4 regions of the Streptomyces sp. NBC_00207 genome follow, and region 1 is predicted to be linked to each of the others. Evidence: riboswitches for the same ligand, from Rfam matches in the RefSeq annotation. Region 1 holds a riboswitch; each other region holds the start of a gene.
What was found. A riboswitch is a leader RNA that binds a small molecule or an ion and turns the genes downstream of it on or off. The one in region 1 is predicted to bind cobalamin.
Positions count from the first base shown of each region.

Region 2: it holds a riboswitch for cobalamin, as region 1 does, so the genes downstream of both, OG472_RS29060 (ribonucleoside-diphosphate reductase subunit alpha) here and OG472_RS09160 (ABC transporter substrate-binding protein) in region 1, are expected to answer to the same signal.
Region 3: it holds a riboswitch for cobalamin, as region 1 does, so the genes downstream of both, metE (5-methyltetrahydropteroyltriglutamate--homocysteine S-methyltransferase) here and OG472_RS09160 (ABC transporter substrate-binding protein) in region 1, are expected to answer to the same signal.
Region 4: it holds a riboswitch for cobalamin, as region 1 does, so the genes downstream of both, cobN (cobaltochelatase subunit CobN) here and OG472_RS09160 (ABC transporter substrate-binding protein) in region 1, are expected to answer to the same signal.

Region 1 covers NZ_CP130715.1:1,875,824-1,882,981, forward strand. The annotation lists gene OG472_RS09145 (hypothetical protein) at 1-499, shown strand, start outside; gene OG472_RS09150 (P-loop NTPase fold protein) at 554-3,304, shown strand; gene OG472_RS09155 (hypothetical protein) at 3,344-3,529, opposite strand; cobalamin riboswitch at 3,827-4,054, shown strand; gene OG472_RS09160 (ABC transporter substrate-binding protein) at 4,449-5,438, shown strand; gene OG472_RS09165 (FecCD family ABC transporter permease) at 5,540-6,556, shown strand; gene OG472_RS09170 (ABC transporter ATP-binding protein) at 6,526-7,158, shown strand, end outside.
Region 2 covers NZ_CP130715.1:6,110,057-6,117,214, forward strand. The annotation lists gene OG472_RS29050 (hypothetical protein) at 1-207, shown strand, start outside; gene OG472_RS29055 (ribonucleotide-diphosphate reductase subunit beta) at 357-1,373, opposite strand; gene OG472_RS29060 (ribonucleoside-diphosphate reductase subunit alpha) at 1,373-3,778, opposite strand; cobalamin riboswitch at 3,923-4,054, opposite strand; gene OG472_RS29065 (GNAT family N-acetyltransferase) at 4,096-4,593, opposite strand; gene OG472_RS29070 (CstA-like transporter-associated (seleno)protein) at 4,700-4,897, opposite strand; gene OG472_RS29075 (carbon starvation CstA family protein) at 4,894-7,128, opposite strand.
Region 3 covers NZ_CP130715.1:2,005,550-2,012,707, reverse strand. The annotation lists gene OG472_RS09655 (SchA/CurD-like domain-containing protein) at 1-1,035, opposite strand, end outside; gene OG472_RS09650 (FAD-dependent oxidoreductase) at 1,183-2,853, shown strand; cobalamin riboswitch at 2,969-3,195, shown strand; gene metE (5-methyltetrahydropteroyltriglutamate--homocysteine S-methyltransferase) at 3,368-5,692, shown strand; gene OG472_RS09640 (TetR/AcrR family transcriptional regulator) at 5,710-6,384, opposite strand; gene OG472_RS09635 (discoidin domain-containing protein) at 6,538-7,158, opposite strand, start outside.
Region 4 covers NZ_CP130715.1:7,149,345-7,156,502, forward strand. The annotation lists gene cobN (cobaltochelatase subunit CobN) at 1-3,420, opposite strand, end outside; cobalamin riboswitch at 3,453-3,611, opposite strand; gene cobG (precorrin-3B synthase) at 3,920-5,260, shown strand; gene OG472_RS33350 (precorrin-8X methylmutase) at 5,257-5,904, shown strand; gene OG472_RS33355 (precorrin-2 C(20)-methyltransferase) at 5,901-7,158, shown strand, end outside.

The DNA of each region.
Region 1 (7,158 bases):
GGCCGAGTGGATCAACCGGCTGCGCGACGTGCCGCCGACCGCGCTCCACCGGGTGTGGGAGGAGGCCTACGACACCGTGGGCACCTTCGTCGATCCGGCGACCGGAAGCCCCGTGGTCGCCGTCAAGGGGAAGTACCCGTCCCACGACGCCCGGGAGATCACCTACATCGGACGGTCCCCCAAGCGCCTTCCCGCCGGCTCCGTCCTCAAGGAGGTCGTCCTCGACGAACCGATCTGGGTGCGCACCGGCGACGGCGTGCTGTACCCGGTGCCCGCCATGGACGCCCCGGGGCTGTCATGGGGGTACAGCGGCTCGGGACCCATGACGCTCGCCGAGTGCATCGGTCGGCTGCTCGACGACGGGGGCAGCCACGCCGTCACGTACGACGACGAGGATTCCAAGGACGAACCGGGGCTCCGGGCGCTCTTCCGGATCAAGCACAAGCGGGGGACGCGCATCTCGCGGCGGGAGCTCATACGCGCGCGCCACTCGTCCTGACCCGCCCCACCTCAGCCGTGCTGACCGGCGTCCCTCCCGAAAGGCCCTGCGTCCATGCCCCGACACCGCCCGCGCCCCGCCTGGCAGGTCGCCGACTTCTTCGCCCTGGAGGGGGAAGCAGAGGTGTACCTCGCCGTGGTGGACGCCTGCGTGGCCGAGCCGGCCGCCGCGCGGCGCCTGAGCGTGCGTCCGCAGGCGACCGCCGAGAGCACCCGTGCGGCCATGCTCACCGAGGCCAACGTCGCACGCGCCGTCGAACCCTGCCGGGACACGCAGGAGCACTTCCGTTCCCTGCTCGAACGGAGGGAACGGCGTCGTCGACGGCTCGACTACCTGCGCAACGGAACGCATCCGGCCACCGTGCTGCTCGCCTCGACCACGCTGCTGACCCTCCTGTTCCTGGCCTTCGCGTCCTGGACCACGGCCCTCGCCGGCGCCGTGATCCCGCTCCTGACCGCCACCGCGGTGTGGCGGCACCCGGTGTGGCGCATGAGCGTCCTGCTGAACCTCCGGGAATGGCGCCTGCGGCCGGCCCTGCTCCTGTTGAGCAGGAGGACCGCCTGGGCCGAGGCCGCCTGGCGCCGGGACCTCCAGGAGAACGGGGTACGCCCCCTCGTCGCCCGGGTGGTGGAAGCACTGCTCGGCGAGGACCACGACTCGCTGCTCCTCGCCGACAGCTACGACGGCCTGCGCTCCCCGCGCAATCCGCAGTACGTGATCGACAGCCCAGCCGCCCGGAGCCTCGCCCGCAAGATCGCCCAGCTGGAGAGCGGCGGGACGATCGCGGTCAGCGGCTCCCGGGGCGTGGGCAAGTCGACGCTCCTGGAAACCTGCGCGAACGACGCCGGGTTCGCGGTCGTCGTGCAGGCACCGGCCACCTACTCCCCGTACGACTTCCTGCTGTCCCTCTACGTCAGGACGTGCGAGAGCTACCTCGTCCACCAGGACTGCGTCCCTCCCGCGTTCGTCCGGCTCTCGACCTTCCGCAGGGCGGCGCGCCGGCTGTTCCCCGCCCTCCGGAACGCGCTCACGGTGCTGGCCTTCGCCCTCGCGGCGGGCGCGCTCGTCGTCCTGGGCCTGGCCGCGAGCGCACGCTCCCTCGCGACCCGGTACGAACGTCCGTTGCGCGCGCACGCGGCGGAGTACGGGCACCGGGCGGCGGACGTGGTGGCGGACGTCTGGCGGGGCGAGCGGATCGGGACCGCCGTTCTCGTCGTCGTCGCCGGCGTCGTCCTGTGGAGCCTGCGGGGGTGGAGCCGGTGGGCGGTCCTGCGCCGGGGTGCCCGGTACGGGTTGGTCGCGATCGGCGGACTGCTGGGCTTGGCCGCGTTCGTCTCGCTGTTCCTCGACGGCGCCGTCCGGAGCGCCGTGGGGAAGATCGGCGAAGACCCGCAGGCCACCCTGCTGCTGTTCGTGGCGCTGACCGGAGTGGCGAATCTGATGCCCGAACGGCAGTGGGAGTACCGGGGGCGTGTGTTCCTCGGTACCGTCGCCCGCGGCCGGATCGCGGTCGGGATGCTCCTCGTGTCGCTCGCGCTGCTCCTCACCAGGCCCGTGGCGCAGGCGATCGTGACCGACCCCGAGAACCCCCTCCGGCTCGCCTGTGTTCTCGCGGGACTGCTGCTGGTCAAGGCGGGCTCCTGGACCCCGCCGGACCCCACGCCGCCCCTCGTGACGGCCTGCCACGACGAGTTGTACCGGCTGCAGACCATGCAGACGGCGTCCTCCGCGGTCACCGCGGGGGCCCCACAGCTCCTCACCACGCACACGGCCTCGCTGTCGACCCTGCCGCCGAACTTCCCCGAATTGGTGTCCGACTTCCGTGACCTGCTGACACGCATCGCCGCCGAGCAGCACCGGCGGGAGGAGCGGGTCGTGATCGCGATCGACGAGCTGGACCGGCTGGGCTCGGACACCCAGGCGCTCGCGTTCCTGAACGAGATCAAGGCCATCCTGGGCGTGCCCCACGTCCACTACCTGATCTCGGTCGCCGAGGACGTCGGCGCCTCCTTCGTACGTCGGGGGCTTCCGCACCGAGGCGTCACCGACAGCTCACTGGACGACATCGTGCACGTCCTGCCGTGCACGCTGGATGAGTCCAAGAAGATCCTCGGGCGCCGGGCGTCCGGTCTCTCCGAGCCCTACAAGGTGCTCACGCACGCCCTCTCGGGTGGCATACCCCGTGATCTCATCCGCTACGGCCTGCGCCTGGACGAGATCACGTCGAAGACCCAGCTCATCGAACTCACCGACATCTCACGTCAGTTGATCCTCGAAGAGCTCGCCGACACGCTCGCGGGCTTCCGCACGCTCCTGGGCAAGCAGCAGTGGACGCCCCGGACCAGCGCGCTCCTCATCGCGTTCCGGAACCTGACGGGCCATCTGCGGGCCGGCTGCCCCTGCGTCTCCCCCGAGCTCCGGCGGGCCCTGGAACACGTGGCCTTCCACGATCTCCACCGGCACCTGGGCGAGGAGGCGGCCGCGGAGATTCCGGACGTGGCCCGGAATCTCATCGACGAGGCGTCGGCGTACGTCCTGTTCTCGCTGACCCTGCTCGACGTCTTCGGCGAGGGTGACCTGGCCCGCCGCCGGGACGAGGCGGCGTCACGGGGCCCGGAAGGGGACCTGGACCTGCTGGGCCAGGCCCGTCAGGAGCTGGAGGTGTCCCCGTACAGCGCGCGACAGCTGATCGGCTCCATCCGTACCGCGTGGCGGCTCCTGGAGGGCCCGGCCGGCGGCCTTCCGCCGACGGTCCCGCCCGCCCGCAGCCCCGGCTGCCCCCGCCACCCGCGCCCGGCGAACTGAGGCCCTGCACAAGCCCTTCCGGCCCACCGGCGCCCTCTCCTACTCCTCGGAGAGGAGGCCGGTCTCCGGCCGGTCCGCCTCCCGAGCTGCGGCCGGGGTCGCGGGCGGGGGTCCGGCGGTGCGGTTCCGGAACGCCGAGACGACCCAGCCGCAGAGGGCGAGGAAGAGGGCGGCGCCGAGGCTGCCGAGGAATTCGGGCAGCGAAGCGCGAAGCAGTTCGTACATGGAGGTGTCCGGGCACGCCGCGGGGCCTCGGCGCGCGCCCGTCCTCTTTCCGTACGACGTGGGCGAAGTGGTCCGGACCGCCCCCCGAGGCCACGGGACGTGAAAGCCCGCGTACCCCTCGGCCAGGACGGCGACCGGTCGAGAGGTGTGCGGTGGGTCCGAACACGCCTGAGGAGTATGCCCTTTGAGAGGACGGCCTGGAGACGGAGTTGCGGCTTCCGGCCCGGCTGCGGTAGTGCGTGCCGCCCCGGCCGGGGCGTGCGGGGGCGGGCGGGCGGGGGTGCCGGACTCGCGGGTAGGCTGTGTGGCGCAGCTGGTTCGCCCCCGTCAGCCGGGCGGGGTGCGTCGCAAGAGGGAACCCGGTGGGAATCCGGGACTGCCCCGCAGCGGTGAGCGGGAACGACCGCCGTCATACGCACTGGGACCGGACACCGGTCCTGGGAAGCGACGGCCAGTAGGAGCCCGCCGGGAGACCGGCAGGCGTGCCCGCGAGTCCGAAGACCTGCCACTGTCCGCATGACGAAGCGTCATGCGGGGGCCCGAGGCGCACCTGCCCGGGGCTTTTCTGCCGCGACTCGCGAAGGAGAGTTGACGTGGCCGACCAGACCGTCATCACCGTTGGGTGCGTTGAGCACGACACCGGCTTCCCCGACGTCCACGTCGACGTCCCGGGGCCGATCCCCTCGTAGGCGAGGGGTCGCCCGGTCGGCCCGTGAAACGCCCTGCCCCAGGCCCGTGGCCGGCCCCCGTGGCCGAGCCGTGCGGGGGACCCCGCCTCGCCGTCCCCCGCAAGCCGTAGCGCGCTTCACCCCGGTCGGCCCGTGCGCCCGTGCGCCCGTTGGCGCCTGTGCCCCCGCGCCCCTGTGCCCCGACGGGGCGTGCAGAACATCCGATCCATCCCGCGGTGAGAGGACCACCCATGCCCCGCAACCACCCGAAATCCGTGCTGTCCGCGCTCGCCGTCGCCCTGCTGACATCCGGCTGCGGAGGCGGCGCCGCGCCCTCCGCCGCCCCCTCGCCGGGCACGACCGCCGAGGGGTTCCCGGTCACGGTCACCAACTGCGGGGTGACCAGCACCTATCAGCGTCCGCCGCAGCGCGCGGTCTCGCTGAACCAGCACGCGACCGAGGTGATGCTGGCGCTCGGCCTGGAGAAGTCGATGGTGGGGACGGGCTATCTCGACGACAAGATCCTCCCCGAGTACCAGGCCGCCTACGACAGCGTGAAGGTCCTCTCCAAGGAGTACCCGTCCTTCGAGGCACTCCTGGAGGCCGAGCCCGACTTCGTCTACGGCGGATGGACCTCCACCTTCGACGAGAAGGAGGGACGCAGCCGGGCCGCCTTCACCAAGGCCGGGATCAACACCCGCCTCAACACCGAGGAGTGCCCCACCGGCCCGGTGGACGTGGCCGCCATGGACGAGGAGATCCGCGCGGTCGCCAAGATCTTCGGCGTGCCCGGGCGGGCCGAGGAGCGGTTGGGGAAGCTGCACGCCACCCTCGACAAGGTCGAGACCGGGCTCGCCGGCGTCACCCCGGTCAAGCTCTTCGTCTACGACAGCGGCGACAAGACGGCCTTCACCGCGGGCGGCAAGGGCATCGGCAACGAGATGATCCGGCGGGCCGGCGGGGTGAACCTCTTCGCCGACCTGGACAAGGCCTTCGGCGACGTCTCGTTCGAGCAGGTGGCGCAGCGTGCTCCCGAGGCCGTCGTCATCTACGACTACGGCGACCAGTCCGTCGAGGACAAGAAGAAGTTCCTGCTCGCCCATCCGGCGCTGAAGGACGTGCCGGCGATCAAGAACCAGCGGTTCGCGGTCCTGCCGCTGTCCTCCACGGTGGTGGGCGTGCGGGTGCCGTCGGCCGTCGAGTCGCTGGCGCGTCAGCTCCACCCGGGCCTCGTCCAGTGACCGGGGCGAAGGCCCCGACACCCGTGGGGGCCGGCCTTCGTGAGGAGGCCCGGCCCGGCCTTCGCGGGGACGGCCGGCCCGGCGCCGCGCGGCGCCCCGGGATCCCGTACGCGGTCGTGCTGGCGCTCCTCGGCGTGCTGGTGGCCGGCGCCGCCACCGCCGGCATCGCGGCCGGCTCGATCAGCGTCCCGGCCGAGCAGGTGTGGGGCATCCTGCTGCACCGCGTGCACCCGTCCCTCGCCGAGCCGGCGTGGACCCCGGTGCGCGAGACGATCGTGATGGACGTCCGCCTGCCCCGGGTCCTGCTGGCCGGGGTGGTCGGCGCGGGCCTGTCGGTGGCCGGGATGGCGCTGCAGGCGCTGGTCCGCAATCCGCTGGCCGATCCGATGCTGCTGGGCGTGTCCTCGGGCGCGTCAGTCGGTGCGGTGCTCGTCCTGGTCCTGAACCTGACGGTGTTCGGGCTGTTCACCCTGCCGGTGGCCGCGTTCTGCGGGGCCCTGGCCGCCTTGGTCGCCGTGTACCTCCTGGCCCGCTCGGGTGGTCGGATGACGACGGTACGGCTGGTCCTGGCGGGTGTGGCCACGGCCGAGGTGCTGTCGGCTCTGGCCAGCTTCCTGATCGTCACCTCGAACGACCCGCACAAGACCCAGTCCGCGCTGCGCTGGATGCTCGGCGGTCTGGCCGGCACCACCTGGACGACGGTGTGGATCCCGGTCGGTGCGGTCCTGCTCGGGACGGCCGTCCTCCTCGGTGTCTGCCGTCCGCTCAACCTCCTGCTGGCCGGGGAGGAGGCCGCCGCGGCCCTCGGTCTGGACGTGCACCGGTTCCGCGGCGCCCTGTTCACGCTGGTGGCCCTGATGATCGGCACGATCGTCGCGGTCAGCGGGCAGATCGGCTTCGTCGGACTGATCATGCCGCACGTGGTGCGGCTGCTCGTGGGCGCCGACCACCGCCGGGCGCTGCCCGCCGCGGCCCTCCTGGGGGCGGCGTTCCTGATCTCCGCCGATCTGGCCGCGCGCACGCTCATGAGCCCGGAGGAGATCCCCGTGGGCATCCTCACCGCCCTCGTCGGCGGCCCCTTCTTCCTCTGGCTGATGCGACGAAAGGCCGCCCGGTGACCAACCGACCGACCGGGGGGCCCGGTTCCCTGCGCGCCGAGGACGTCAGCGTCGTGGTGAACGGCAGGACACTGGTCCACCAGGCGTCCCTTCAGGTGGCGCCCGGCGAGGTGGTGGGCCTGGTCGGCCCCAACGGCGCCGGCAAGTCCACCCTGCTGCGCACCTTCTACCGGGCGGTGCGGCCCACGTCGGGCCGGGTCCTGCTCGACGGCGAGGACGTCTGGCGGATGCCGGGCAAACGCCTCGCCCAGCGGCTCGCGGCCGTACTGCAGGAGACGTCCGGGGACTTCGAGCTGACCGTGTACGACGTGGTGGCGATGGGCCGCACCCCGCACAAGCGGGCCTTCGCCGGCGATGACGCGGACGACCGCGACATCATCACCCGGTCCCTGGCGGAGCTGCGCGTCGACTCCCTCGCGCACGCGCCGTTCGACCGGCTGTCGGGCGGGGAGAAGCAGCGGGTCCTGATCGCCCGCGCGCTCGCCCAGCGCACCGGGACCATGGTCCTGGACGAACCGACCAACCACCTGGACCTGCGCCACCAGCTCGACGCCCTCCGGCTCGTGCGGAGGCTCGGCGTCACCGCGGTCGTCGCGCTGCAC
Region 2 (7,158 bases), 4.2 Mb from region 1:
TACCTCACCGTCCTTGCCGTCGCCGCCCTGGTGCTCGCCCCCAGCCTGTACGGCGTTCTGCGCGACCGTCGGATCGACCGCCAGCTGCGGGCCGTCGAGACCCGGCTCGTGTGGCTGCCGCGCCAGAAGGCGGGCGGCCTGCCGCCCACCGTCCGCCGGCCCCGCGCCCGGCACGCCGGGATGCACTGGGGCCCCGTCGCCCACTGAGCCGGGGCGACCGTGCACAGGGGCAGCCGGACGACAGGGCGCCGGAAACGCGAGAAGCCGGGACGCGGTGGTGTACCGCATCCCGGCTTCGCGGCGTCACCGCGTCCCGACCGGGGACCCCGGAAGACCGGGGACCCCTAGAAGTCCTCTTAGAAGTCCTCGTCCAGGTCGACCGTGCCCTCGACCGCGACCTGGTAGGCCGACGGCCGGCGCTCGAAGAAGTTGGTCAGCTCCTGGACGCCCTGCAGCTCCATGAAGGAGAACGGGTTCTGCGAGCCGTAGACCGGGGCGAAGCCGAGGCGGACCAGACGCTGGTCCGCGACGCACTCCAGGTACTCGCGCATCGACTCGGTGTTCATGCCCGGCAGACCGTCGCCGCACAGGTCGCGGCCGAACTGCAGCTCCGCCTCCACGGCCTCCTTGAGCATGTCGGTGACCTGCTGCTGGAGAGCGTCGTCGAAGAGCTCCGGCTCCTCCTTGCGGACCGTGTCCACGACCTCGAAGGCGAAGTTCATGTGCATGGTCTCGTCACGGAACACCCAGTTGGTGCCGGTGGCCAGGCCGTGCAGCAGGCCGCGCGAGCGGAACCAGTACACGTACGCGAAGGCGCCGTAGAAGAACAGGCCCTCGATGCACGCGGCGAAGCAGATCAGGTTCAGCAGGAAGCGGCGGCGGTCGGCCTTCGTCTCCAGCCGGTCGATCTTCTCGACCGAGTCCATCCACTTGAAGCAGAACTGCGCCTTCTCGCGGATGGACGGGATCTCCTCGACCGCGTCGAACGCGGCCGCCCGGTCGTCCGGATCGGGCAGGTAGGTGTCGAGCAGCGTCAGGTAGAACTGGACGTGCACGGCCTCCTCGAACAGCTGGCGCGACAGGTACAGGCGCGCCTCCGGGGAGTTGATGTGCTTGTAGAGCGTCAGCACCAGGTTGTTCGAGACGATCGAGTCACCCGTCGCGAAGAACGCGACCAGGCGGCCGATCATGTGCTGCTCGGCGGGCGTCAGCTTCGCGAGGTCCGCGACGTCCGAGTGGAGGTCGACCTCCTCGACGGTCCACGTGTTCTTGATCGCGTCCCGGTAGCGCTCGTAGAAGTCCGGGTAGCGCATCGGGCGGAGCGTGAGCTCGAAGCCCGGGTCCAGGAGGTTCTTCTTGTCGGTGGAGCTCATTACTGGCAGGCCTCGCAGGACTCGGGGTTCTCAAGGGAGCAGGCGAGCGCTTCCGCGGCCGCGGCGTCGGCGGCGGCGTCGGCCAGCGGGAGCGCTGCGGGGGTGGCGGCCTGCGCGGCGCGGGCGATCTTCGTCGCGGGGCGCGAGCGCAGGTAGTACGTGGTCTTCAGACCCTGCTTCCAGGCGTACGCGTACATCGAGCTGAGCTTGCCGATGGTGGGCGTCTCCAGGAACAGGTTCAGCGACTGCGACTGGTCCAGGAACGGCGTACGGGCCGCCGCCATGTCGATCAGGCCGCGCTGCGGGATCTCCCACGCCGTGCGGTACAGCTCGCGGACCTCGGCCGGGATCCAGCCGAAGCCCTGGACCGAGCCGGAGGAGTCGCGCAGCGCCTCGCGGGTCTGGGCGTCCCACACGCCGAGCGCCTTCAGCTCCTCCACCAGGTAGCCGTTCACCTGGAGGAACTCACCGCTGAGCGTCTCGCGCTTGAAGAGGTTGGAGACCTGCGGCTCGATGCACTCGTACACGCCGGCGATCGAGGCGATGGTGGCCGTCGGGGCGATGGCGAGCAGCAGGGAGTTGCGCATGCCGGTCTCGGCGACGCGGGCGCGCAGCGCGTCCCAGCGCTCCGGCCAGTTCAGCTCGACGTCGTAGTGGTCCGGGTGCAGGACGCCGCGCGCGGTGCGGGTCTGCTCCCAGGCCGGCAGCGGGCCGCTGCGCTCGGCCAGGTCGCACGAGGCCTCGTACGCCGCGAGCATGATGCGCTCGGAGAGCTTGGTGGAGAGGGCCTTCGCCTCGGGGGAGTCGAAGGGGAGCTTCAGCTTGAAGAAGACGTCCTGGAGGCCCATCGCGCCCAGACCCACCGGGCGCCAGCGGGCGTTGGAGCGGCCGGCCTGCTCGGTCGGGTAGAAGTTGATGTCCACCACGCGGTCGAGGAAGGTCACGGCGGTGCGGACGGTCTCGTCCATCCGCTCCCAGTCGATGTCGCGACCGTCGGCCGTGTCGATGACGAACGCGCCCAGGTTGACCGAGCCGAGGTTGCAGACGGCCGTCTCGCCGTCGTTGGTGACCTCGATGATCTCGGTGCACAGGTTCGAGGAGTGCACGACCGTGCCCGGCTCGGCGGTCTGGTTCGCCGTGCGGTTGGAGGCGTCCTTGAAGGTCATCCAGCCCTGGCCGGTCTGCGCGAGGGTGCGCATCATCCGGCCGTACAGGTCACGGGCGGGCATGGTCTTGCGGGCCAGGCCGTCCGCCTCGGCCTTGCGGTAGGCGGCGTCGAACTCGTCGCCCCACAGGTCGACCAGCTCGGGCACGTCGGCCGGGGAGAACAGCGACCAGTCGGCGTCGGCGTTCACGCGGCGCATGAACTCGTCCGGCACCCAGTGGGCGAGGTTCAGGTTGTGCGTACGGCGCTGGTCCTCACCGGTGTTGTCGCGGAGCTCCAGGAACTCCTCGATGTCCGCGTGCCAGGTCTCCAGGTAGACGGCGGCGGCGCCCTTGCGGCGGCCGCCCTGGTTCACGGCGGCGACGGAGGCGTCGAGGGTCTTCAGGAACGGCACGATGCCGTTGGAGTGGCCGTTGGTGCCGCGGATCAGGGAACCGCGGGCGCGGATGCGGGAGTACGACAGGCCGATGCCGCCCGCGTGCTTCGACAGGCGCGCCACCTGGTGGTAGCGGTCGTAGATCGAGTCGAGCTCGTCCAGCGGGGAGTCCAGCAGGTAGCAGGAGGACATCTGCGGGTGCCGGGTGCCGGAGTTGAAGAGGGTGGGGGAGGAGGGCAGGTAGTCGAGGCGGCTCATCAGCCGGTACAGCGAGGCCACTTCCTCGACGGCCTGGACGCTCTCGTCCGCGGCGAGGCCACAGGCCACGCGCAGCATGAAGTGCTGCGGGGTCTCGATGACCTGACGGGTGATCGGGTGGCGCAGCAGGTAGCGGCTGTGCAGGGTGCGCAGGCCGAAGAAGCCGAAGCGGTCGTCGGCGCCCTCGGCGAGGGTGAGCTCGACGAGCGAGTCCAGGCGGCTCGCGTGCGTGCGCACGAACTCGGCCGTGCGGTCGGCGATGAGGCCCTCGCGGTGGCCGACCTCGACGGAGGCCGAGAAGGAGGTGGAGCCCTGGCTCGCGGCCTCGTCGCGCACGGCCAGCGTCAGCAGCCGGGCGGCGAGCCGGGAGTAGGCCGGGTCCTCGGAGATGAGGCCGGCGGCGGCCTCCGTGGCCAGCCCGCGCAGTTCGGCGTCGTCGGCGGCGGAGCTGCGGCCGCGCAGCGCGGAGGCGGCGACGCGCCCGGGGTCGGTGTCGGGGAGGTCCGCCGTCAGTTCGGTGAGGGTACGCAGCAGCGTGGCCCCCGGGCCCTCGGTGTTGTCGCCAGAAACGGACTCGGCGCGCGGTGCGGAAGGCGCGATGGTCACGGCGGGAGCTCTCCCTCGCTCGGCCCGGTCATCGGCGGAGCGGGGCGCGAGCGGGCGCATGCGGGCGTGGCAGGAACGCGTACGCACCGCATGGCGTCCACCGGCCCAACCGCGAGGCCCGGACGTGTCGGCACCCGGTTCGGTCGAGCCGGGCGCGCTGTCGGCAGGTCATCGGACTTGGTGTCCGGTGGGCGGACACTTCATACCGTTGCGGGACAGTTCCGGATTCACACCGGATTCCCCTGCGGGACAGCAGCCTTGAGCATACATGTGGGGGCGGCCGTATGCGGCAACCCCCACATGTAGTGTCGGCGCGGCTACAGCTTGAGCCGATACGCGAGGAGTGTCAGGCCCGGGATCGGCGCCCAGTCCCGCTCGGGAACGCGTACGAAGCCCAGTCGCGCGTAGATCCGGTGGGCGCCGGCCATGCTGCGCTGGGTGGAGAGCACGATGCCCGTGACCCCCTCGACGGCCCGCGCCCGCTCGATGCACGCCCGCACCAGAGCCTCGCCGGCGCCCTGCCCGCGCCCCTCGCGGGCCACGGCGAGCATCCGGAACTCGGCCTCGTGCGGGCCGGCGATGTCGGCGAGCGGGCTGCCGGGGGCGGCGAAGGTCACCCCGCCCAACACCCGCCCGTCCCGCTCGGCGACGAGCACCTCGGCCACGGCGGCCCGGCCGGCCACGTCGCGCAGCACGTTCAGGTAGTAATCGTCCTCGTTGGCGTCGAGATGCCCGTCGGCGAGGTAGGCCTGCGCCGTGATCTCACCCAGCTCCGCGTACTCGGCGGGCAGCGCCCTTCTGATCACCATGTCCATGCGGTCGAGTGTGCAGGACGGGTGTCGGCGGCGCTGTCGTCAAGGTCGGCACCGGCACGAAGGCCCCGCCGGAATCATCCGGCGGGGCCTTCGGTACGGGTGGGGCTCAGCAGCAGCGGAAGCCCTCGCGGGGGTCCGCCTCGCGGGCGTCCGTACGGGCGCGTTCGAAGGCGCGGCGGGTGAGGACCTCCGCGTCCGGGTCGTGGGAGCGGGCGTGGGCCACGTACCGGTCGTACGCGGCCTCCCCCGAGAACTCCCGTACGTAGAACCGGGCCCTGGCCAGTGCGCTCCGTACGGTGCTCACGCCACCGGCTCCTTGACGTGGCCGCCGCCCGCCTCCGGGCCCGCCGCCGCGGCGAGTTCCGCCCGCTCCTCGGCGGTCGCGATCAGTCCGGCCGGGGCGACGATCTTCGACTCGCTCCACGGGACCTCGGAGAGGGTCGCCGACTCCGGGTTGCGGACGGCCTTGAGGCAGGTCCGGGCCGCGTCCGCGAGGACCACGATGATCAGGACGGCGAAGAAGGCGCACAGCACGCCGTCGACCGTGGCGTTGGTGACCACGGTGTGCATGTCGTCCATGTTCTTCGCCGGCGGCAGGACCTTGTCGGCGTCGATTCCGGCCTGGTACTTGTCGCGCTGGGCGAAGAACCCGACCTTCACGTCCTCGGAGAAGATCTTCTGGTAGCTCGCGGTGAGGGTCACCGTGGCGTCCCACAACAGCGGAACGCCCGTCACCCAGGCCCACTTGAGCCGTCCGGACTTGACCAGCAGCGTGGTGCAGACGGCCAGCGCGACCGCGGCGAGCAGCTGGTTGGCGATGCCGAAGAGCGGGAAGAGCTGGTTGATGCCGCCCAGCGGGTCCTTGATGCCGACCCACAGGAAGTAGCCCCAGCCGCCGACGACGATCGCGCTCGCGAACCACACGCCGGGCTTCCAGCTGACGTCCTTGAAGGACTTGTGCACGTTGCCGAGGGTGTCCTGGAGCATGAACCGGCCCACGCGCGTGCCCGCGTCGAGCGTCGTCAGGATGAACAGCGCCTCGAACATGATCGCGAAGTGGTACCAGAACGCCTTCATGCCCGCGCCGCCGACCACGGCGGAGAAGATCTCCGACATCCCGAGTGCGAAGGTCGGCGCGCCGCCCGTGCGGGAGAGCAGGCTGGCTTCCTCGACGTCCTTGGCGGCCTGGGTGAGCGCCTCGGGGGAGATGGCGAAGCCGAAGTTCGTCACCGCCTGCGAGGCGGACTCGACCGTGGTGCCGATGACGCCGCCGGGGGAGTTGACCGCGAAGAAGAGGCCGGGCTCGATGATGCAGGCCGCGATGATCGCCATGACGGCGACGAAGGACTCGGTCAGCATCGCGCCGTAGCCGATCATGCGGACCTGGGTCTCCTTCTGGATCATCTTCGGGGTGGTTCCCGAGGAGACCAGGGCGTGGAAGCCGGAGAGCGCGCCGCAGGCGATGGTGATGAAGACGAAGGGGAACATCGAACCGGCGAAGACGGGTCCGTTGCCGCTCGCCGCGAAGTCGGTGACCGAGGGCATCTTCAGGGTGGGCATCGCGATGACCACGCCGAGCGCGAGGAGCGCGATGGTGCCGACCTTCATGAAGGTGGAGAGGTAGTCGCGGGGCGCGAGCAGCATCCACACCGGCAGTACCGATGCCAGGAAGCCGTACACGACCATCCAGATGACCAGCGTCTCCTTCTCGAGGGTGAAGGTGCCGGCGAAGGAGGACTCGGCGACCCAGCCGCCCGCGATGATGGCGAGCAGGAGCAGCGCGACGCCGATGACGGAGACCTCGGTGACCCGGCCCGGCCGCAGGACGCGCAGGTAGAAGCCCATGAAGACGGCGATCGGGATGGTCATGCCGATGGAGAAGACGCCCCAGGGGGAGTGCGCCAGGGCGTTGACGATGACCAGGGCGAGCACCGCCAGCAGGATGATCATGATGGCGAACACGGCGACCAGGGCGGCGGCTCCGCCGACGGGGCCGATCTCGTCCCGGGCCATCTGGCCGAGCGAACGCCCGTCGCGGCGGGTGGAGAAGAAGAGGGTGACCATGTCCTGGACGGCCCCGGCGAAGATGACGCCGGCGACGATCCAGATGGTGCCCGGCAGGTAGCCCATCTGCGCGGCGAGCACGGGTCCGACGAGCGGGCCGGCGCCGGCGACGGCGGCGAAGTGGTGGCCGAAGAGGACCCGGCGGTCGGTGGGGTGGAAGTCGACACCGTTGTCGAGGCGTTCGGCGGGGGTGGCCCGGGTCGCGTCGACCTTCAGTACGCGGTCCGCGATGAAGCGGGCGTAGAAGCGGTAGGCGATGGCGTACGAGCCCAGTGCGGCGGCGAGCAGCCACGCCGCGGAGATCTCCTCGCCGCGGGAGAGCGCGAGCACGCCCCAGCCGATGGCGCCGACGAGTCCGACGAGCACCCATACGGCGATGGACTTGGGAGAAGGCGAGCCGGGCGAGCCGGGCGTGGTGGTGCCCGGACTCGCCGCGTCCCGTTCTGTCCCTCTTGCTTCCGGTTCAGGCATGACCTCGTCCCCTCGTCGATCATCTGCGTA
Region 3 (7,158 bases), 130 kb from region 1:
GGCGGGCCGGGCGTCGAGCGGGCCGCGCATGTCGAGGAGCCGGACGACGATGTCGTCGCGCTGGAACAGGGTGCTGGCCTCGATGGGGCTGGTCGGGTCGTCCACGGCCGCCTCGTCCTGGCCGGCGAGCAGCCGGGCGAGTGCCATGCCGCACCCGTTCTTGGCGGGGTAGAAGAGCGCGTGCCGCCTGACGTCCGCGTGCTCGCGGCCGCCGCCCGCCACGTGGTGCACCGCGGGGAGCGCCGCACGGGTGAAGAAGATCCGGGCGGATCCGGGGTCGCTGAGGTCCCGGTCCTGTTCCAGATACGGGTTGATGGCCTCCTCCAGGGCCTGCACCTCGGGCTGCAGGGCCACGTGGCGCAACGCCGCGAGGAGGTCGCCCTCCACCTCGACCGCCCGTACGACCCGGTTGCCGTGCATGAAGAGCGAGGTGCGGCGCAGCCGGGTGTTCGCGTCGACCTGCGCCTGCGGGGAGGTGTACCCGGCGAGGAGCTCCGCCACGACGTCTTCGCTGCCCGGCTTCACGGTGAAGGTGAGGGCGTGGCGGACCACGCCGTCCCCGTGCCGCGGCGCGACCTGCAGCCGGTCCCCGGACCTGTCCCCGGACCGGTCCGGGAAGTGCGCGGAAGCGGCGTCGGGACCGAAGTCGGAATCGGGGGACAGGTGCGAGAGGGAGCCGACGGGGACGGAGTCCTCGCCGGTCACCCGCAGCACGCTGAAACGCAGTGAGCGGGTGTCCCGTACGCAGCCGTGGAGCGGCTGCACCGACGCGACGTGCTCCTCGCTGTTGACCCAGGCCAAGAACCGCGGCGCGCTCTCCCATTCACTGGTGATGAGCCACTGCGAGGGATTCTCGATCGACTGGCACAACTCGTCGCGGATGTGACCGGGGACGGAGGACACCTGCTTGCGGAGATGCTCGTAGACCTCCAGGAACTGGTTCTGCGCTCCGTCGTACAGATCCAGCAGCAGCACGACCCGAAGCCTCGAGCCGTCGAAGGCGGACTGGGATATCCGTTCCGACAAGGTTGTCATCGTTCACACTCCTTCGAGACCACACGGTCGCCACGGGGCGGCGCCACCCGAACCGATCGTTGTCCCGTAATCCCCTCGGCGCGAGAGGAGAGAACCAAGCGGGTGAACGGGCGAGGGAAGCGCCCTCGTACAGGGCATGGAAGAGCCATGAAGGAAAACGTCGACCACCGCGTCCCTGTCCTCATCGTGGGCGGCTCGCTGGTGGGCCTGTGCACCTCGCTGTTCCTCGGCCGGCACGGCATCAGCCACATGCTGGTCGAGAAGCACGCGGGTACCTCGATGCACCCGCGAGGACGCGGTATCAACGTACGGACCATGGAGCTGTTCCGCGTCGCCCGTGTCGAGGACCGGATCCGCGAGGCGGCCTCGGTCCTGGCGGACAACCACGGCATCCTGCAGGGCGGCTCCCTGACCGGTGAAGACCAGGAGTGGCTGTTCGAACAGATCGACCCGGGGGGCGCACTCGCCCGCTTCAGCCCGGCGGCATGGTGCCTGTGCAGCCAGAACGACATCGAGCCGGTGCTGATGTCCGTGACCCCCGGGCTGGGGGCCGACCTGCGGTTCTCGACCGAACTCCTCTCCTTCGAACAGGACCCGGGCGGTGTGACCGCCCTCGTGAAGAACCGTGACACCGGGGAGCACAGCACGGTGCGCGCGGACTACCTCGTCGCCGCCGACGGGCCGCGCAGCCCGGTGCGGGAAGCGCTCCGGATCGGCCAGACCGGTCCCGGCGACCTCTTCCACAATGTGAGCATCACCTTCCGGTCCCGCATGCTCGCGGACGTGGTCGGCGATCGGCGCTTCATCGTGTGCTACCTGACCAAACCCGACGCCGACGGGGCCCTGCTGCCGGTGGACAACACCGAGCGGTGGGTCTTCCACGCGCCGTGGCACCCCGACCGCGGCGAGACCCTGGAGGACTTCACCGACGAGCGCTGCGTCGAACACATCCGCCGGGCCGTCGGCGCACCCGACCTGGACGTCGAGATCACCGGGAAGGCCCCGTGGCACGCGGCCGAGCGGGTCGCGCAGCGGTACGTGGCCGGCCGGGTCTTCCTGGCCGGTGACTCCGCCCACGAGATGTCCCCCACCGGGGCGTTCGGCTCCAACACCGGTATCCAGGACGCGCACAACCTGGCCTGGAAGCTCGCAGCCGTACTGGACGGCGCAGCCGGCCCCGGGCTGCTGGAGACGTACGAGACCGAGCGGCTTCCGGTGGCGCGGGCCACGAGCGAGCGCGCCTCGGCCCGGTCCGCCGAGCACAGCCACCCGGGGTACGAGCCCGACCCCGAGACGGTCCCCGAGGCCCAGCCCGAGCCCGCCCCGGGCGGGGGCGGACGGCAGGGCGGTGTCCTGACCGTGGCCATGGGCTACCGGTACAACGAGGGCGCCGTCCTGGGCACCGACCCCGACCAGCCGGTCGTTCCCGAACGGATGCGCCTGCGCGGCGAACCGGGCACGCGCGCGCCGCACATGTGGCTCCGCGCCCCGGGGGAGGAGCAGCCGAAGTCCACCCTGGACCTCTACGAGCGCTCCTTCGTCCTGCTCAGCTCCGAGGGCACGCCGTGGAGCAGCGCGGCGGGATCCGTCGCCAAGCGGATGAACGTACGCCTGGACGCCTACGCGATCGGCACCGGACCGGAGGCCGACCTGATCCCGTCGAGCGGCGGCGACTGGGCCGAGGCGCACGGCACGACCGCGGCCGGAGCGGTCCTCGTCCGCCCCGACGGCTTCGTGGCCTGGCGCTCGGAGGAAGCCGTGGCGGATGAGGAATCGGTCCTCTACAAGGTCCTGACCACCCTGCTGGACCGGTACTGACCTTCCCCGCCCCGGATCCCCGCGCCGCCCCGGCGGCGCGGGGATCCTCCGTGTCCCGGTCTCGCCGCGCCATCCGGATATTGGACAACCCTGTCCGTTGACGGCGAAGGCCATCTACTCTGGCCGGGCAGCTGGTTCGCCCCCGTCAGCCGGGCGGGGTGCGTCGTAAGAGGGAACCCGGTGGGAATCCGGGACTGCCCCGCAGCGGTGAGCGGGAACGACCGCCGTCATACGCACTGGGACCGGAACCGGTCCTGGGAAGCGACGGCCAGTAGGAGCCCGCCGGGAGACCGGCAGGCGCGCCCGCGAGTCCGAAGACCTGCCCGTTGCCCGAGCGCGAACGACCGCGCCCGGTTTCCCGGTGACCTCGTGGGCGGGTCGGCGTGCTTCAGGCGGATCGTTCCGGCGCGTAGCTCAGGCGTACGCGCGGCCGGCGGTCCGCCCGTTCCGGCACCCCTTCGCAGCCCAGGCCCGTCACCGGGTCCATGGAGACACGCTCGCGAAGGAGAGTTCCGTGACCACCGAGTCCGCAGCCGCGGCAGTACAGGCCACCGTGTACGGCTACCCCCGCCAGGGCGGCAGCCGCGAACTGAAGAAGGCCGTCGAGGGCTACTGGAAGGGCCGCTTCACCGCCGACGCCCTCCGGGAGACCGCCCGTGACCTGCGCCGGACCAACTGGCAGCAGCTGGCCGACGCCGGCATCACCGAAGTGCCGACCGGCGACTTCTCGTACTACGACCACGTGCTCGACACCAGCGTGATGGTCGGCGCGGTCCCCGAACGCCACCGGGCCGCCGTGCGGACCGACGCCCTCGACGGCTACTTCGCCATGGCGCGCGGTACCCAGGACGTGGCGCCGCTGGAGATGACCAAGTGGTTCGACACCAACTACCACTACCTGGTGCCCGAACTCGGCCCGGACACCGTGTTCACGGCGGACTCCTCCAGGCAGGTCGCCCAGCTCGAAGAGGCACTGGGGCTCGGCCACACCGCCCGCCCGGTCCTGGTCGGGCCGGTGACGTACCTCCTGCTGGCCAAGCCCGCCCCCGGTGTCGCCGCCGACTTCGAGCCCCTGACCCTGCTCGACCGCCTGCTGCCCGTGTACGCCCGGGTCCTGGCCGACCTGCGCGCGGCCGGAGCCGCATGGGTGCAGCTGGACGAGCCCGCCCTCGTACAGGACCGCACCCCCGCCGAACTGAACGCCGCCGCCCGCGCGTACCGCGAGCTCGGCGCCCCGGGCGACCGGCCGAAGCTGCTCGTGGCCTCCTACTTCGGCCGGCTCGGCGAGGCCCTGCCGGTGCTGGCCAAGGCCCCCGTCGACGGGCTCGCCCTGGACTTCACCGATGCCGCCGCCGCGAACCTCGCCGACCTCGCCGCCGTCGGCGGGCTGCCCGGCAAGCGCCTCGTCGCGGGCGTCGTCAACGGCCGCAACATCTGGATCAACGACTTCGAGAAGTCCCTGTCCACCCTCGGCACCCTCCTCGGCCTCGCCGACCGGGTGGACGTGGCCGCCTCCTGCTCCCTGCTCCATGTCCCGCTGGACGCCGCCGCCGAGCGGGACATCGACCCGCAGATCCGGCGCTGGCTCGCCTTCGCCCGGCAGAAGACCGCGGAGATCGCCGCGCTCGCCCGCGGCCTCGCCGGCGGCACCGACGCGATCGCGGCCGAACTCGCCGCCAACCGGGCCGACCTGGCCTCCCGTGCCAACTCCGCCGTCACCCGCGACCCCGCCGTGCGCGCCCGGACCGCGGCGATCACGGACGCGGACGGCCGCCGCTCCCAGCCGTACGAGGAGCGCGCGACCGCCCAGCACGCGCGCCTGAGCCTGCCGCTGCTGCCCACCACGACCATCGGATCGTTCCCGCAGACCGACGAACTGCGCGTGGCCCGCGCCGACCTGCGCGCCGGCCGCATCGACACGGCCGGCTACGAGGACCGCATCGAGGCCGAGATCCGGGAGGTCCTCGCCTTCCAGGAGAAGACCGGCATCGACGTCCTCGTGCACGGCGAGCCCGAGCGCAACGACATGGTCCAGTACTTCGCCGAGCAGCTCACCGGGTACCTCGCCACCCAGCACGGCTGGGTCCAGTCCTACGGAACCCGCTACGTCCGCCCGCCCGTCCTGGCCGGCGACATCTCCCGCCCCGACCCGATGACCGTGCGCTGGACCACGTACGCACAGGCGCAGACCGGACGCCCCGTCAAGGGCATGCTCACCGGCCCCGTCACCATGCTCGCCTGGTCCTTCGTCCGCGACGACCAGCCGATCGGCGACACCGCCCGCCAGGTGGCGCTGGCCCTGCGCGACGAGGTGAACGACCTGGAGGCGGCGGGCACCTCCGTCATCCAGGTGGACGAACCGGCCCTGCGGGAAACCCTCCCGCTGCGCGCCGCCGACCACGCCGCCTACCTGGCGTGGGCCACCGAGTCCTTCCGGCTCACCACCGCCGGCGTCCGTCCGGACACCCAGATCCACACGCACATGTGCTACGCCGAGTTCGGCGACATCGTCGACGCCATCGAGGCCCTCGACGCCGACGTCATCAGCCTGGAAGCGGCCCGCTCGCACATGCAGGTCGCCGACGAGCTCGCGGGCGCCGACTACCCGCGCGAGGTCGGCCCCGGCGTCTGGGACATCCACTCGCCGCGGATCCCGTCGGTGGCCGAGGCGTCGGCGCTGCTCCGCAAGGGCCTCGCGGCCATCCCGGCCGAACGGCTGTGGGTCAATCCCGACTGCGGCCTGAAGACGCGGGCCTGGCCGGAGACCAGGGCCTCCCTGGAGAACCTGGTCGAGGCCGCCCGCCAGGTCCGCGCCGAGGTCACCGCCGACGGCGCCTGATCCGGGACCCGGCCGCCTCAGGCGGAGCGCGGTGGTGCGACGCGCTCCCGGACGGGCGGCCGGGCCCCGTCGCCGCGTTCGCCGAAGCCGTCGGCGCAGTCGTCTCCGACGAGGCCCGCCACGTGGTCGGTGATCGTGTCGAGGATGTCCGTGGAGATCGTTTCGTCGCCGAGCACGAGGTGGTTGAGCGTCAGCCCGTCCGTCATGGCGGCCAGATAGCGCGCCAGTACGGTCACGGGGACGCGGAGTTCGAAACCCATGTGGTGGCGGAGCTGCTCGATGAGTTCGGTGTAGGTGTCGGCGTACAGCTGGTACTGACGGCGCGCCAGGTGCTCGAACCCGGGCCGGCGCAGGGCGTACTGCGTGAGTTCGTACGTGAGCATGTGCTCGCCCGGGTGGGCGGACACGTGGTCCCAGTACGCCTGGAAGCCGGCCCGGACGGTCTCGCGGAGGGTGGCCTTCGGCTGGATCGCCTCCTTGACCACGGTGATGCTGTGCTCGGTGATCACCGCCATGACGGATTCGAGCAGGGCCTGCTTGGAGTCGAAGCAGTAGTGGAAGACGCTCAGTGACACGCCCGCCTCGGCGGATATCGACCGGGTCGTCGTGCGGGCGACCCCGTCGCGGGTCATCGCGCGGATGGCGGCCTCGGTCAGCTGCCGGCGCCGGTCGGCCGACGGCATCCGTGCCATGGGCGCTCCCTTCGGTTCGTGCTGCTGTGCCGTGCGGTGGGATACGGGCGCTGCGGTGCGGCGGCGGGCAGGCGGCAGGCGGGAAGGCCGCCGGGGCCGGCCGGATCGGTGAGGATCCGGCCGGCCCCGGCCCCGGACACCGCCTGGGCGGCGTCAGCTGCTGTAGACGCCGACCTCGTGGAGCGAGTACCCCCACTGGGTGCCGCGCTGCAGTCCGTGGACGCGTACGTACCGGGCCGGGGTGCCGGCGAACTGCGCCGTGTCCAGCCCGCCGTCACCGGTGGTCGTGGACCATACGGACTGCCAGTTCGTGCCGTCGCCCGAGAGCTCGATCCGGTACGACTTCCCGTGGGCGCGTTCCCACTCGAGGGTGACGCGCTTGACCAGGCCCGGTGTCCCGAGGTCGATCTGGAGCCACTGGTCGTCGCTCCAGTCGCTGGCCCAGCGGGTGCTCGTGTTCCCGTCCACGGCCCGCGAGGGCGCGTAGCTGATGAACGGGTTCCACTCGGACGAGCTGGCCGAAGCCGCGGCGCCCGCGGCCAGGTTCACCCCGGCCTTGTGCTTCTCGGACGAACCCCAGGTGGTGAGGTAGGACTCGGCGCCCCGGAACAGGTCGTCCACCACGTCCTGGCCGCCGGTGATCCGGATGTCCTCGATCCAGTCCGGGACCAGGCCGTAGTGCGAGGCGCCGTCGGTGTTGAGGTCCCAGGTGCGCACGCCGGTGGTCTGCTTGTCGATCACGGAGCCGCCGTCGGTGCTGCGGAACGGGTAGCG
Region 4 (7,158 bases), 5.3 Mb from region 1:
GCCCGTCGTGGCGTCGTAGCCGAAGAGGTAGTCGACCGTCGCGGCGAGTTCGAAGGCGCCCTTGTAGCCGTGGCGGCGCATCGCCTCGATCCACTTGGGGTTGACCACGCGGGCGCGGAAGACCCGGCTGGTCTCCTCCACCAGGGTGCGCGTCTTCACGGTCTCGGGGCGCGTGGAGTCGCCGATGTACGCCTCGGGGGCCGTGCCGCGCAGGGCGCGGACCGTGGCCACCATGCCGCCGTGGTACTGGAAGTAGTCGTCCGAGTCCGCGATGTCGTGCTCGCGGGTGTCCGTGTTCTTGGCGGCGACCGTGATGCGCTTGTAGGCCGTCTCCATCTCGTCGCGCGCCGGGCGGCCCTCCAGGCCGCGGCCGTACGCGTAGCCGCCCCACACCGTGTAGACCTCCGCGAGGTCGGCGTCCGTGCGCCAGTCGCGGGAGTCGATCAGCTGGAGGATGCCGGCTCCGTACGTACCCGGGCGCGAGCCGAAGATACGGGTCGTGGCCTTGCGCTCGTCGCCGTGCACGGCGAGGTCCGCCTGGGCGTGGGCGCGGATGAAGTTCGACTCCGCCGGCTCCTCCAGGGAGGCCGCGAGCCGGACCGCGTCGTCCAGGAGGCCGATGACGTGCGGGAACGCGTCGCGGAAGAAGCCCGAGATGCGCAGGGTCACGTCGATGCGGGGGCGGCCGAGCTCGTCCAGCGGGATCGGCTCCAGGCCCGTGACGCGGCGCGAGGCCTCGTCCCAGACCGGGCGGACGCCGAGGAGCGAGAGGGCCTCCGCCACGTCGTCGCCCGAGGTGCGCATCGCGCTCGTGCCCCAGAGGGACAGACCCACGGAGGCGGGCCACTCGCCGTTGTCCGTGCGGTAGCGGGTCAGGAGGGACTCGGCCAGGGCCTGGCCCGTCTCCCACGCGAGGCGGGAGGGGACGGCCTTCGGGTCGACCGAGTAGAAGTTGCGGCCCGTCGGCAGCACGTTGACCAGGCCGCGGAGCGGGGAGCCCGAGGGGCCCGCCGGGATGAAGCGGCCGTCCAGGGCCGCGACGACGTGGGCGATCTCGTCCGTCGTGCCGGCCAGGCGCGGGACGACCTCGCGGGCCGCGAAGGACAGGACCGCCACGACCTCCGGAGACTGGTCCGCGGCGACCGAGGACACGGCGTCGAGGGACCAGTCCGCGTCCTCCATCGCCTGGACCAGCGCGCGGGCCTGCGCCTCGACCTCGTCCGCCGAGGTACGGGTGGCCTTGGACTCGTCGAGGCCGAGCGCCTCGCGCAGGCCCGGGAGGGCCGTCGTACCGCCCCAGATCTGACGGGCGCGCAGGATCGCGAGGACCAGGTTGACCCGGGCCTCACCGGTCGGAGCGCCGCCGAGCACGTGCAGGCCGTCGCGGATCTGGGCGTCCTTGACCTCGCACAGCCAGCCGTCGACGTGGAGCAGGAAGTCGTCGAAGCCGTCGTCGTCCGGGCGCTCTTCGAGGCCCAGGTCGTGGTGGAGCTTCGCCGCCTGGATCAGGGTCCAGATCTGGGCGCGGATGGCCGGCAGCTTCGCCGGGTCCATCGCGGAGATCTGGGCGTACTCGTCCAGGTGCTGTTCGAGGCGGGCGATGTCGCCGTAGGACTCGGCCCGGGCCATCGGCGGGACGAGGTGGTCGACCAGGGTCGCGTGCACGCGGCGCTTGGCCTGGGTGCCCTCGCCCGGGTCGTTGACCAGGAACGGGTAGATGAGGGGGAGGTCGCCGAGCGCGGCGTCCGGCGCGCAGGCCGCGGACAGGCCGGCGTTCTTGCCCGGCAGCCACTCCAGGTTGCCGTGCTTGCCCAGGTGGATCATCGCGTCGGCGCCGAAGCCGCCGTCCTCCGCGCGCGCCTGGATCCAGCGGTACGCGGCCAGGTAGTGGTGCGAGGGCGGCAGGTCCGGGTCGTGGTAGATCGCGATCGGGTTCTCGCCGAAGCCGCGCGGCGGCTGGATGAGGATGAGCAGGTTCCCGCGGCGCAGGGCCGCCAGGACGATGTCGCCCTCCGGGTTCGCGGAGCGGTCCACGAACATGTTGCCCGGCGCCTCGCCCCAGTGCTCGGTGACGCTGTCGCGCAGCTCGGCCGGGAGCTCGGCGAACCAGCGCTTGTAGTCGGCGGCCGGGATGCGGACCGGGTTGCGGGCCAGCTGCTCCTCGGTCAGCCAGTCCTGGTCGTGGCCGCCGGCCTCGATCAGGGCGCGGATCAGCTCGTCGCCGTCGCCGGACACCAGACCGGGGATGTCCTCGGTGGGGCCGAAGTCGTACCCGCCGGCGATCAGCGTGCGCAGCAGCTCGACGGCGCTGGCCGGGGTGTCGAGGCCGACCGCGTTGCCGATGCGGGAGTGCTTGGTCGGGTACGCGGACAGGACCAGCGCGACCTTCTTTTCGCGGCGGTCGATGTGGCGCAGCCGGGCGTGGCGTACGGCGATCCCCGCGACGCGGGCGGCCCGCTCGGGGTCGGCCACGTAGGCGGGCAGGCCGTCCTCGTCGAGCTCCTTGAAGGAGAACGGGACGGTGATCAGGCGGCCGTCGAACTCGGGCACGGCGACCTGGGTGGCGGCGTCGAGGGGGGACAGGCCCTCGTCGTTCTCCTCCCAGGCGGAACGCGAACCGGTCAGGCACAGAGCCTGGAGGATCGGCACGCCGAGCGCGGCGAGGGCGCCGGCGTCCCAGGACTCGTCGTCACCGCCGGCGGAGGCGGTGGCGGGGCGGGTGCCGCCCGCCGCGAGGACGGTGGTGATGATCGCGTCGACGGACTCCAGGGCCTGGAGGAGCTCCGGCTCGGGCGTGCGCAGGGAGGAGACGTACAGGGGGAGGGGCTGGGCGCCCTTCGCCTCGATGGCCTCGCAGAGGGTGTGGACGAAGGCGGTGTTGCCGCTCATCTGGTGGGCGCGGTAGTAGAGCACGGCGACCTTGGGGGCCGCGTCGGCGGCGGCGCCGGTGGCGGTGCCGGTGGTCTGCTGCGCGTCGCGCTCCAGGGGGCCCCAGGTGGGGGCGGCGGCGGGCGGCTCGAAGCCGTGGCCGGTGAGCAGGACGGTGTCCGAGAGGAACCGGGCCAGCTGGTCGAGGTTGGCCGGGCCGCCGTGCGCGAGGTAGCCGTGCGCCTCGGCCGCGATGCCGATCGGGACCGTGGAGGCCTCCATCAGCTGGGCGTCCGGGGCCTGTTCGCCGGTCAGGACCACGACCGGGCGGGTCTGGCCGGGGGCCAGGAGCAGGTCGAGGCCGTCCTGCCAGGCGCGGAGGCCGCCGAGGAGGCGTACGACGACCAGGTCGACTCCGTCGAGGAGGCCGGGGAGGTCGTCGAGGGGAAGGCGGGAGGGGTTCGCGAACCGGTACGGGACGGGGCCGTCCGCCGTGTTCGCGGCGCGGGCGCTGAGCAGATCGGTGTCGGACGTCGACAGCAGCAGGATCATGCGGCGGCAGGCCTTCCTCGGGGTTTCCGCGCCCCGGGCAGTGAGGACAGCGGGAGTTCCTGACTTGCCCGGCGATGTGGCTCTGCCGGGTTCACAGTGGCGGGACCGCGCCGGAATCGCACCGGGCTTCCTCCCATGTCGCCGTCCTCGGCGACGGCGGGCCGTGTGGTCCGCCGGAAGGTCATCTTAGGGGTGGGCGGGGGTGGCATCGGTGGCGGGGCGGTGGCGGGTCGCGTGGCCGCTGCGCTGCGCTGTGCTGCGCTGGGCTGGAGCGGGTACCGGGCGGGTGCGGCGCCGTTGCGGGGGCTCTGCCCCCGGGCCCCCGCGCCTCAAACGCCGGCGGGGCTGGATTTGGCCGGGCTGGGCCGGTTTGGCCGGGCCGGGCTGGATTGGCGGGGCCGGATTGGTCGGGTGGGGTGGAGGAGTGGGTCTGGCCGGATTGGTGGAGTGGCTGGTGGGGGTGGTGACGGACACAGGTCGGGGGAGGGGAATCGTGGGTATGCTCGCCGCCATGCCCCAGTCCCCTTCCGCCGCATCGCGGGACGAACCCGTCATACGGGACCGCGGTGACGCCTGCCCCGGCGCGCTGCGGCTGCACGCGGCGGACGACGGGTTCCTGGCGCGGGTGCGGATTCCCGGCGGGATGCTCGACGGTTCCGCCGCGCGGCTGCTGGCCGATGCCGCCGACCGGCTCGGCGACGGCCACCTCGACCTCACCTCGCGCGGCAACGTGCAGCTGCGCGGCCTCGGCGAGAGCTGTGGCGGGGAACTTGCCGAACTCCTGGCGGGCGCCGGGCTGCTGCCCGCGCCCACGCACGAGCGGGTCCGCAACATCGTTTCCTCGCCCCTCGCCGGCCTCGACCGGCTGGGCCTGCCCGACGTGTCCCCCTGGGTGGCGGAGCTGGACGCGCTGCTCTGCGCGAGCGACGCGGCGGCCGGGCTGTCCGGGCGGTTCCTCTTCGCCCTCGACGACGGCCGCGGTGACGTGACCTCGCTCGCGGCGGACGTGAACCTCGTCCCGGAGGGGGACGATCGGGCCCGGCTGTGGTCGGGGGACCCGCGGGAGGCCGTGCTCGTCCCCTCGCAGGACGCGCCGCGGGCCGCGCTGACGGCCGCCGCGTACTTCCTCGACTCCGTTCGCCAGGCCGGTACGCGAGCCTGGCGGGTGGCCGAGCTGCCTCCTGAACACACCCTGTCCGGTGCCCGGTTGGTGGAACGGCTGGCCGATGCCGGTGTCTCCGCCGTCCTGGCGGCGCCGGACCCGTCGGCCCGATCCGCCGGGTCCGTCACGACGCCCGAGCCCGGCATCGTGCCCGGTGCCGACGGCACCGCCTCGCTTTCCGTTCTCGCGCCGCTCGGGCGGCTCACGACCGCGCAGTGGCGTCGGCTCGCCGGTCTCACGGGCCGGGTCCGGCTGACTCCCTGGCGCGGGATCGTGGTCCCCGGACTGCCCGGCCACGAGGCCGCCGCCGCGCTCGCCGGCCTCGCGGAAGCAGGGCTGGTCACGACGGCCGACAGTCCCTGGCGGTCCGTCACCGCCTGTACGGGGAAGCCCGGTTGCGCAAAGGCCCTGGCCGACGTGCGCGCCGACGCGCAGGCCGTCATGGAACGGGCCCGCGGACCGCTGGCCGTGCACTGGTCCGGCTGCGAGCGACGGTGCGGGCATCCGCGCGGCTCCGCCTGGGTGGACCTGGTCGCCACCCCCGCCGGATACGACCTCCACGTCGAAGGCCGCGCACCGCGGCGCGGCGTACCGGAGCACGAGCTCGCCCCCGCCCTCGCGGACGCCCGCCACGCAGATCACGTACGTCACAACCTCCCCGACTCAGTGCAGAAATGAGCGAGTACACCGTGTTCGAGTACGAGAAGGACGGCGCCGCGATCTACCGCCAGTCCTTTGCCACGATCCGCGCCGAGGCGGACCTCTCCGGCCTGCCCGCCTCGGTCGCCCAGGTCGCGGTGCGCATGATCCACGCCTGTGGAATGACCGACCTCCCGCAGGACCTCGGGTACACCCCCGAGGTGGTGCTGCGCGCCCGCGCGGCCCTGGAGGCCGGTGCGCCGATCCTTTGCGACGTCCAGATGGTCGCCAGCGGCGTCACCCGCAAGCGGCTGCCCGCCGGCAACGACGTGATCTGCACCCTCTCCGACCCGGCGGTGCCGGACCTCGCGGCGAAGATGGGCACCACGCGCAGCGCCGCCGCCCTCGAAGTCTGGCGCGACCGCGGGCTGTTGGAGGGCTCGGTGATCGCCGTCGGCAACGCGCCGACCGCACTGTTCCGGCTGCTGGAGATGATCGAGGAGGGTGCGCCGCGCCCGGCCGCCGTCATCGGCGTGCCCGTCGGCTTCATCGGCGCCGCCGAGTCCAAGGACGCGCTCGCCGCCCACCCCTCGGGGCTCGACCACCTGATCGTGCGCGGCCGGCGGGGCGGCAGCGCCATCGCCGCGGCCGCCGTCAACGCCATCGCGAGCGTGGCCGAATGAGCGCCGACAGCGCCGGCCAGGCCGTCAAGGGGCGCCTGTACGGGGTCGGGCTCGGGCCCGGCGATCCGAACCTGATGACGCTGCGCGCCGTCCAGGTGATCGGCGAGGCCGATGTCGTCGCCTATCACAGCGCGCGGCACGGGCGGTCCATCGCCCGCTCGATCGCCGCGGCGCACCTGCGCGAGACGCACATCGAGGAGCCGCTGGTCTACCCGATCACCACCGAGACCACCGACCACCCCGGCGGCTACCAGGGGGCGATGGAGGAGTTCTACGAGGCCGCCGCCGCCCGGCTGGCCGCGCACCTGGACGCCGGCCGGACCGTCGCCGTGCTCGCGGAGGGCGACCCGCTCTTCTACAGCTCGTACATGCACATGCACAAGCGGCTCGCGGACCGGTACGAGACCGAGGTCATCCCCGGCGTCACCTCGGTGAGCGCCGCCGCCGCCCGGCTCGGCACCCCGCTCGTGGAGGGTGAGGAGGTCCTCACCATCCTTCCCGGCACGCTGTCCGAGGAGGAGCTGACCGCCCGTCTCGCCGCCACCGACTCGGCGGTCGTGATGAAGCTCGGCCGGACCTTCCCCGCCGTACGGGGCGCGATGGAGAACAGCGGCCGGCTCGCCGAGGCCCGCTACGTCGAGCGCGCCACGATGGAGGGGGAGCGGACGGGCCGCCTCGCCGACACCGACGCGGCCAGCGTGCCGTACTTCGCCGTCGCCGTGGTGCCCAGCCGGATCGGCAACCCGGGCAGCGTGCCGTCCGGGCCCGGCGAGGTCGTGGTCGTCGGCACCGGCCCGGCGGGCCCACTGTGGCTCACCCCGCAGACCCGGCGCGCGCTGGCCGACGCCGAGGTGCTGGTCGGCTACACCACGTACCTGGACCGGGTTCCCGTGAAGCCGGGCCAGATCCGGCACGGCTCCGACAACAAGGTGGAGTCGGAGCGCGCCGAGTTCGCGCTCGACCTGGCCCGGCGCGGGCAGCGGGTGGCCGTGGTCTCCGGGGGCGACCCCGGTGTCTTCGCGATGGCCACGGCGGTCCTGGAGGTGGCCGGGCAGGCGGAGTACAAGGACGTGCCCGTACGGGTCCTGCCGGGCGTGACCGCGGCCAACGCGGCGGCCGCCGCGGCCGGCGCCCCGCTCGGCCACGACTACGCCACCGTGTCCCTCTCGGACCGGCTCAAGCCGTGGGAGGTCATCGCGGAGCGGCTGCGCGCGGCCGCCGCGGCCGACCTGGTGCTCGCCCTCTACAACCCCG